2 regions of the Shinella sp. 20P9.1.1 genome follow, and region 1 is predicted to be linked to the other one. Evidence: riboswitches for the same ligand, from Rfam matches in the RefSeq annotation. Region 1 holds a riboswitch; the other holds the start of a gene.
What was found. Region 1 has a riboswitch for thiamine pyrophosphate ahead of thiD (bifunctional hydroxymethylpyrimidine kinase/phosphomethylpyrimidine kinase). Riboswitches for the same ligand answer to the same signal wherever they lie in the genome.
Positions count from the first base shown of each region.

Region 2: it holds a riboswitch for thiamine pyrophosphate, as region 1 does, so the genes downstream of both, thiB (thiamine ABC transporter substrate binding subunit) here and thiD (bifunctional hydroxymethylpyrimidine kinase/phosphomethylpyrimidine kinase) in region 1, are expected to answer to the same signal.

Region 1 covers NZ_JBYOLC010000002.1:83,882-88,087, forward strand. The annotation lists gene AC27VQ_RS03990 (peptide chain release factor 3) at 1-1,275, shown strand, start outside; TPP riboswitch at 1,343-1,439, shown strand; gene thiD (bifunctional hydroxymethylpyrimidine kinase/phosphomethylpyrimidine kinase) at 1,482-2,294, shown strand; gene AC27VQ_RS04000 (LysE family translocator) at 2,393-3,004, opposite strand; gene AC27VQ_RS04005 (AraC family transcriptional regulator) at 3,078-3,878, opposite strand; gene AC27VQ_RS04010 (GFA family protein) at 3,883-4,206, opposite strand, start outside.
Region 2 covers NZ_JBYOLC010000008.1:253,221-257,426, forward strand. The annotation lists gene thiP (thiamine/thiamine pyrophosphate ABC transporter permease) at 1-1,567, opposite strand, end outside; gene thiB (thiamine ABC transporter substrate binding subunit) at 1,580-2,587, opposite strand; TPP riboswitch at 2,627-2,733, opposite strand; gene AC27VQ_RS16115 (hypothetical protein) at 2,895-3,071, shown strand; gene AC27VQ_RS16120 (thiamine diphosphokinase) at 3,200-3,865, shown strand; gene AC27VQ_RS16125 (ABC-F family ATP-binding cassette domain-containing protein) at 3,869-4,206, shown strand, end outside.

The DNA of each region.
Region 1 (4,206 bases):
ACGGCCGTCGATGCGGCCATCATGGTCATCGATGCCGCCAAGGGTATCGAGCCGCGCACGCTGAAACTCTTCGAAGTCTGCCGCCTGCGCGATATCCCGATCATCACCTTCGTCAACAAGATGGACCGCGAAAGCCGCGACCCCTTCGAGATTCTCGATGAGGTGGAAGAGAAGCTGGCGCTCGATACCGCGCCGGTCACCTGGCCCGTCGGCCGCTCCAAGTCCTTCTGCGGCTCCTATCACCTTGCCGACCGCACCTATCGCGGCTCGGATACGCAGGTGCAGCCGACGAAAATGGACGATATCGCCGAAGTCGCCAAAAACCTGCCGGAAAACGAGCGCGAAGCCTTCACCGAGGAGCTGGAGCTGGCCCGCGAGGCCTGCCGTCCGTTCGACCGCGAAGCCTTCCTCGAAGGCCATATGACGCCGGTCTTCTTCGGTTCGGCATTGCGCAATTTCGGTGTGCGCGATCTCATCAACGCGCTCGGCGCCTTCGCGCCGCCGCCGCGTGACCAGATCGCCGATGTGCGCAAGGTCCATGCCGCCGAAGACAAAATGACGGCCTTCGTCTTCAAGATCCAGGCCAACATGGATCCGAACCATCGCGACCGCATCGCCTTTGCTCGCGTCTGCTCGGGCATGCTGGAGCGCGGCATGAAGGTGCGCCTTGCCCGCACCGGCAAGACCATCGGCCTCTCGGCGCCGCAGTTCTTCTTCGCCTCGCAGCGCCAGCTCGCCGACACGGCCTATGCCGGCGATGTGGTGGGCATCCCCAACCACGGCACGCTCCGCATCGGCGATACGCTGACGGAAGGCGAGGCGCTGGTCTTCGAGGGCGTGCCGAACTTCGCGCCGGAAATCCTGCGCCGCGTGCGGCTCGAAGATGCCATGAAGGCCAAGAAGCTAAAGGAAGCCCTGCAGCAGATGGCGGAAGAGGGCGTCGTGCAGCTCTTCTCGCCGGAAGACGGCTCGCCCGCCATCGTCGGCGTCGTCGGCGCGCTGCAGCTCGACGTTCTGAAGGAGCGGCTGCAGGGGGAATACGGTCTGCCGGTCTCCTTCGAAATGTCGCGCTTCTCCGTCTGCCGCTGGGTTTCCTCCGACAATGCGGCGGAGCTCGAAAAATTCGTCACCCAGCGCCGCGGCGATATCGCCCGCGACCTCGATGGCGATCCGGTGTTTTTGGCGCAGGACAGCTTCTCTCTGCGCTACGAGGCGGAGCGCTATCCCGCGATCAAGATGGTCGCCATCAAGGAATATCACGTCACCAAGGCGTAACGCACGCCTGCCATTTTGCCGCCTGTCACTTTCAAGATGACAGGCGGCTTTTCATTTGCGAAAAGCACTGCCTGGACAGGGGCGTCCGCCGCAAGGCGGGCTGAGAAGCACCCTTTGAACCTGAACCGGATCATGCCGGCGGAGGGAGTCGAACGGGCGCCGTATCGCTGCGCGTCCCACGGCCGCCTCCGTCGCAAGGAGGCTTAATGGCCGAGACGACCATCGCAAACATCCTTTCCATCGCGGGTTCCGACCCCTCGGGCGGCGCCGGCATCCAGGCCGATCTCAAGACCTTCGCGGCGCGCGGCACCTATGGCATGGCGGTGCTGACGGCGCTGACGGCGCAGAACACGCAAGGCGTGTCCGGCGTGCATCTCGTGCCGCCGGCCTTCGTGGCGGCGCAGATCCGGGAGGTGTTGGCCGATGTGCGGGTCCATGCGGTGAAGATCGGCATGATCGCTTCGGCTGACATTGCCGAAGCGGTGGCCAATGCGCTCGCCACCCATCGGAGCACGCCGCTCGTGCTCGATCCCGTCATGGTGGCCAAGGGTGGCGCCTCGCTTCTGGCGCGCGAGGCCGTCGAGGCCCTGACCTGCCGCCTGCTGCCGCTCGCCACCGTGCTGACGCCGAACCTGCCGGAGGCGGCCGCCCTGCTCGGGGAGGCGGAGGCGACCGACCGGGAGACGATGGCGGATCAGGCGAACCGCCTGCTGGCGCTTGGCCCCAGGGCGGTGCTGCTGAAGGGCGGGCATCTGCCTGGCAACCAGAGCCCGGATGTCCTGGCGACGCGGGATCGGCTGCGCTGGTTCGAGGGCGTGCGCGTCCTGACGCGCAACACCCATGGCACGGGCTGCTCGCTGTCGAGCGCCATTGCGGCCGAACTCGGCAAGGGCAAGGCGTTGCCGGATGCCGTGGCGGCGGCAAAGAGCTACATTGCCGGCGCCGTGCGCGGCTCGGATGCGCTGGCCGTCGGCTCCGGTCACGGCCCGCTGCATCATTTTCACGCGCTCTGGAACTAGAGTATTTCCGCTTTTCTTCGAAACGCGAAAACGCTCTAGCTCTTTGTTTCTAGGCAATTCCGGACGCAAAACCGCTTCGCACTTTTGCTGGAATTGCTCTAGCGATCCGCGAGCGCCAGCCGCAGACCCATCAGACCGAGCGCGGCGGCAAAACTGCGCTGTGTCCAGACCATGATCTTCGGACGGCTCAGCACCTGCTGGCGCAGGCCTGCGGCAAGGGCTGCATAGAGCGCGAAGAGGAGGAAGGTCATGATCATGAAGACGGCGCCGAGGATGAGCATGCGCGCGGTCACGTCAGGCGCCTGCGCCGGCACGAATTGCGGCAGAAAAGCCAGGAAGAACAGCGAGAGTTTCGGGTTGAAGATATTGGTGAGGATGCCTTTCCGCACGATGCGTGGCGCCCGTTCTGCCGGCTGATCCGGCCCGAGATCGAGCGCGCGCGAATCTTTCAAAAGGCTCCAGGCGATGAAGAGCAGATAGGCGACGCCGACATACCGCAGCACCTCGAACGCGAGCGCGCTGGCATGCAGCACGGCGGCAAGGCCGACGACGCTGGCGAGGATGTGCGGGATGATGCCGAGCGTGCAGCCGAAGGCGGCAAGCAGACCGGCGCGAAAACCGCCGCTGATACCGAGCGCCAGCGTATAGATGACGCCCGTACCCGGCAGCAGGATGACGACGAGTGAGGTGATGAGGAATTCGGTGGTCATGTGATGTTCCCATGCTGAGGAGCGGGCAGGAAACACCGGAGCGGCAAGCGTGGTCTTGAACGAAATTGCGAGGTCAGGCGAGGGCGGCGTGGTAGGCGCCGGGCGTATAGCCGTAGCGGCGGGTGAAATTGCGCGTCATATGGCTCTGGTCGGCAAAGCCTGCTTCCGCCGCGGCTTCGGCGAGCGGCTTTCCCGTCGCGATCAATCGACGGGAAAGCTCGGTGCGGCGCTGGAGCAGGTAGGCGTGCGGTGTCAGCCCGGTCACGCGGGCGAAGTCACGCACCAGCCGGAAACGGCCAAGCCCGCTTTCTTCCGCAAGGTCTTCAAGGGTGATGGCGGCATCGGGCATGCTGTCGAGTTTTTCACGGGCACGGGCGACGCCCGATGTTGCGATGCCGGAACGTTTTGCCGGCCGTTCGCGCAGCACGGCCGCCAGCAACAGCAGCAGCCGTTCCTCGTGGCCAAGCTGTGTGGCCTGGGCGTCCAGCAAGGCCGCAAGGGCCGCTGACGCGAGAGCACTGACGCGCCTATCCGCCAGAACAGGCGCATAAAACTCGTCGCGCGGCCGGCCCTCGAAAATATCCTCCGCGGCAGACGCGACGATCTTCGGCTGCAGATACAGCATGCGCCAGGCGCGCGGCGTATCACCGATCGGTACACCGTCATGCACTTCGCCGGGATTGACCGTGATGGTGTTGCCGGCCTCCGCCTCGACCCGGCCACGTCCGCTCGCCGAGGTTTGCGCACCGCGCTCGATCATGCCGATGCCATAGGTGTCGTGGCTGTGGCGCGCGAAGGTGTGGCTGCTGTCGGCGACGACGGCCTCGATGCCGTCGATGGCCGTGCGCAGGATCTGGAAGCGCCCGGCGGCCATGCCTCTACTCCTGCGGCGTGCCGGGAAGGGCGGTCGTTTCGCCGAACCAGTCGGTGGCGGAGGAACACCAGATTTGCCGCGCCGGTCTCAGGTCGGCGCGCTGGTTGATGCTGCCCCAGCGGATGCCCCAGGTCGCCGCGGCCTCTCCCGTTCCCGTCGAGAAAAGCGGTGTGCCGCATTCTGGGCAGAAGGACAGCATGCGTGGGCGGCCGCTTCCGGCGATCTTGGTGTAGATTTTCGGCGAATTGCCGGTCAGGCGCACGGCCTCGCGTGCTGCCCGCACGGTGACGCGATAGGGCGAGCCAGTCAGCCGCTGGCAATCCGTGCA
Region 2 (4,206 bases), on a different contig from region 1:
GTGTCAGCAGAAGGCATATCACGCCGAGGATCAGCGCGATGCCCGCCGCATCGGCGGTGCGGTAGCTCGCCATGCGCGAGAACAGGAGCCAGGGCAGCGTGGCGAACCCTTCCGCGCCAAAAATCGCGACGGCGCTCAAATCGCCGAGCGATAGCGCCATGGCGAAGGCGAAGGCGGTGAGGAACGGTTTTTTCAGCGCCGGCCAGTCGATCCATCGCAAGCGATGCATCCCGGTGACACCAAGGCTGAGCGCAAGTCGGGCTGTACGCGTGAGGTGCGTGCTATAGGCCGGCTCCAGCACGCGCACCACGAAGGGCAGCGCCATCAGTGCATTGATGACGGTGATGATGACGGGCGCGAAATGTCCGGTCTCGCCGAAGGTGCGCAGCATCAGGAACCAGCCGGTCGCCACCACGACAGGCGGCACCAGCAGGATCAGCGATCCCGTCGCAGGCAGCGCCCGTGCCATCAGTCGCGTGGCAAGTCCCGCGCCGCTCGTCTCGGCCAGGCGCGGCACCAGCACGATGGGCAGCGCGATGGCGAGGCTGAGGCAGCCGGAGGCGAAGGATATGGCAAGGCTGGTGGCGAGCGCCCGGTGCAGCAAAGGATCGAGCGCCAGCCGGCCGAAATCGGCCGCAAGGCCAGAGACGAGCGTCGCGGCAAGCGGTGCTGCGGTGAAAAGCGAGAAGGCGAGCAGGATGAGGCCATCGGACAGGCGGCGGCGCCGGCCGTCGAAGCGCCTGATATCGCGCCCCGCCGTCATGCCCTCTTCCGGCGGACGGCCGAACAGCGAGAGCAGCCAGATCAGCAGGGCCGTGACGGCGATTTGCAGGCCAGACAGCAGCACCGCGCGCTCCGGGTCGAAATCGAAACGCAGCGCTTGGTAGATCGCGACCTCGATGGTAGTTGCCGCCGGCCCGCCGCCGAGCGTCAGCACCACGGTGAAGCTTGCCGCGCAGAGCATGAAGATCAGGCCGGCAATGCCCGGCAGGACGCGCCTTATGACCGGCCACTCGATGAGCCGGAAGGTTGCGCCGCTGCCCATGCCGAGATTGGCCGAGGTCAGCCAGTATTCCGGCGGGATGCGGTCGAGTGCGGCCAGCAGGAAACGCGCGGCGAGCGGCAGGTTGAAGAAGACATGGGCGATCAGGATGCCGGCAAGGCCATAGACGCTGACGGGACTTTCCAGCCCGCCGAGCCGCAGGAGATCGTTGACGACGCCCTGCCGCCCCCAGATTTCGATGATGCCGAGGGCCGCCACCAGCGCCGGCAGGCCGAGCGGCACGACGGAGAGCCTGAGGATCCAGACGCGACCGGGAAAGGTGCGCTGGCGGGCAAGTGCCCGGGCAACGGGAATGGCGAGCACCACCGACAGGAGCGTCGAGAGCGTCGCCTGCATCAGCGTGAACTGCGCCACCCGCCAGGTATAGGCATCGAAGAGCGGCGCGGTGCTGCCGCCCGCATGGGCCAGCAGCACCGCGGTTGCCGCGCCCGCGAAGACGAGCACGAAGCCGAGGGCAAGGCCCCCGGCGACACGCAGTGTGCGTCGTTCCGCGCGGGCGAACATCTCAGGCGTTCCTTACTTGGCGCTCATCACAGCGAGCCATTCGTCGATCCAGGCCTTGCGGTTGGCGGCAACTTCATCCGACGGCATCAGGAAGGTCTTTTCCGGCTTGACCAGCGCGTCGAAGGCGGCGGGCAGTGGGTCTTTCGTCTTGGCGGCCGGCATCATCCAATTGGTTTCCGGAATGATCGACTGGAAATCCGGGCTGGTCATGAAGGTCAGGAACTGGCGGGCAAGGTCCTTGTCGTGCGAGGTCCGCGTCAGGCCGGCAACCTCGATCTGCACATAGTGGCCCTCGGAGAAGGCGGCTGCCTTATAGCGCTCGGTCTTTTCCGCGATCACGTGATAGGCCGGCGAGGTCGTGTAGGAGAGCACCATCGGCGCCTCGCCCTTGGTGAACAGGCCATAGGCTTCCGACCAGCCGGGCGTGACGGTCAGCACGCGGTTTTTCAGCTTGCTCCAGGCCTCGCCCGCCTTGTCGCCATAGACGGATTTCACCCAGAGCAGCAGGCCGAGACCCGGCGTGGAGGTACGCGGGTCCTCGATGACGATCTTCTGCGACGGATCGCCCTCGACCAGCTCCTTGAGGCTTGTCGGCGGGGTCTTTACCGTCTCGGTGTCGTAGACGACGGCGAAGTGGCCGTAGTCATAGGGCAGGAACGTATCGTCGGAAAAACCGCCCGGCACCGTCAGGTCCTTTGGTGAAAGGCCGTGCGCTTCGAAAAGGCCGGTCGCCTTCGCTTCGGTGATGAGGTTGGTGTCGAGGCCGAGCACGACGTCGGCCTTGGTGCCCTCGCCTTCGAGCTTCAGCCGGGTCAGGAGCTCCACGCCGTCGGCAACGCCCACCCATTCGACCGTGCAGCCGCAGGTCTTTTCGAAGGCTTCCTTGACCTTCGGGCCGGGGCCCCAGTCGGAAACGAAGCTTTCATAGGTGTAGACGGTCAGCGTCTTTTCAGCGCCGTGCGCCGGAAAGGCGAGGGACACGGCGAGCGCCGCGATGGAGGAAAAAACTGTCTTGCGCATCAGCGCCTCCTTGTTTCGTCAAAAACGGGAATAGGGCGCTGGATTGTGCCGTCTAATCCCTCCGCCGGTACAAACCGGATCAGGTTCTTCGGGTTGGCGATGAAGCCTCTCAGCCCGCAAACCTGCAGGCACCCCGTTAGAGCGAAAAAAGGCATAGTCCCGGAAACGCTGCGGCGCAAGGGGTGTGGATGCGGACAGGCAGGGCGGCCGGCCCTGTTCCATCCGGAACAGCGGCATGCGTAGGGATATGCGATCTTCAGATCACCGGATGAGAGAGGCTCATCCTTAACCGATCAGGAGAGACCCCATGCGCAAGTTCATCGTTTCCGCCACCGTTGCCCTCGTCGCCGCCGTCTCGTTTGCGGCTCCCTCGCAGGCCGGTTACTACAGCTACGATTATCAGCCGTACTGCTTCATCAAGAAGATCAAGTCCTACGACTACTACGGCAATGTCGTCATCAAGCGCATCAAGGTCTGCCGCTAAGCGGCCCCATTACTGATCTCCCCGAAGGCCCGGATGTTCCCCTGCATCCGGGTCTTTTGCCGTTCGGGCCTATGCGCTGCCGCCAAACTCTTTCCCTTTCGCCGGAACATGCGCTAAGGGCATCAGCCATGACCATATCGGCCCCGATAGACCAGACCTTCGTCGTCCTTCTCGGCGGCGCGCTTGCGGTGACGCCGCGGGTGCGGGCCGATATTGTCGGTGCGCGCTTCGTGGCGGCCGATGGTGGCATGCGGCATGCCGCAGCGCTCGGCGTCACACCGGAAATCTGGGTCGGCGATTTCGATTCGACGCCGGACGATCTCATCGCCGCCTGGCCCGGTGTCGACCGCCAGCCCTATCCCGTCGCCAAGAACGAGACCGACGGGGCGATCGCCGTTTCCGTCGCGACCGAACGCGGCGCGAAGGATATCGTGCTGGTCGGCGCGCTCGGCGGCGAGCGCAGCGACCATGCGCTGATGCACCTGCTCCATGCGGTGTCGCTCGCTGAAGACGGCTATGCGATCAAGCTCACCTCCGGCGAGGAGGAAGCCTGGCCGCTCTTGCCGGGCAGCCGGGAGATCGACCTGCCGAAGGGCAGCCTGTTTTCGATCCTCGGCCTTTCGCCGCTGTCGGGTCTCTTCATCGGCAATGTGCGCTATCCGCTGAATGATTTCTCGTTGCCCTTCGGCTCCTCGCGCACCATTTCCAACGTCGCCGAAGGTCCGATCCGCCTTTCGCTTGCCTCCGGCCGCGCGATCCTCATCGCCCGGCCCTATGACCTTTCAGGAGCCTGACCCTTGGCACCGCCCATTCTCAAACTCGACGATATCTTTCTGAGCTTCGGCGGCACGCCGCTCTTGGCTGGCGCGAGCCTCCAGGTGGAGCCCGGTGACCGAATCTCGCTTGTCGGCCGCAACGGCTCGGGCAAGTCGACGCTGATGAAGATCGCCGCCGGCCTTGCTGAGGCGCAATCGGGCGAGGTCTTCCGCCATCCCTCCGCGACCATCCGTTACCTGCACCAGGCGCCGGATTTCGACGGCTACGACACGGTCGCGGCCTATGCCGAAGCCGGGCTTGGCCCGAGCGACGATCCGTACCGCGTCACCTATCTGCTCGAACATCTCGGCCTCGACGG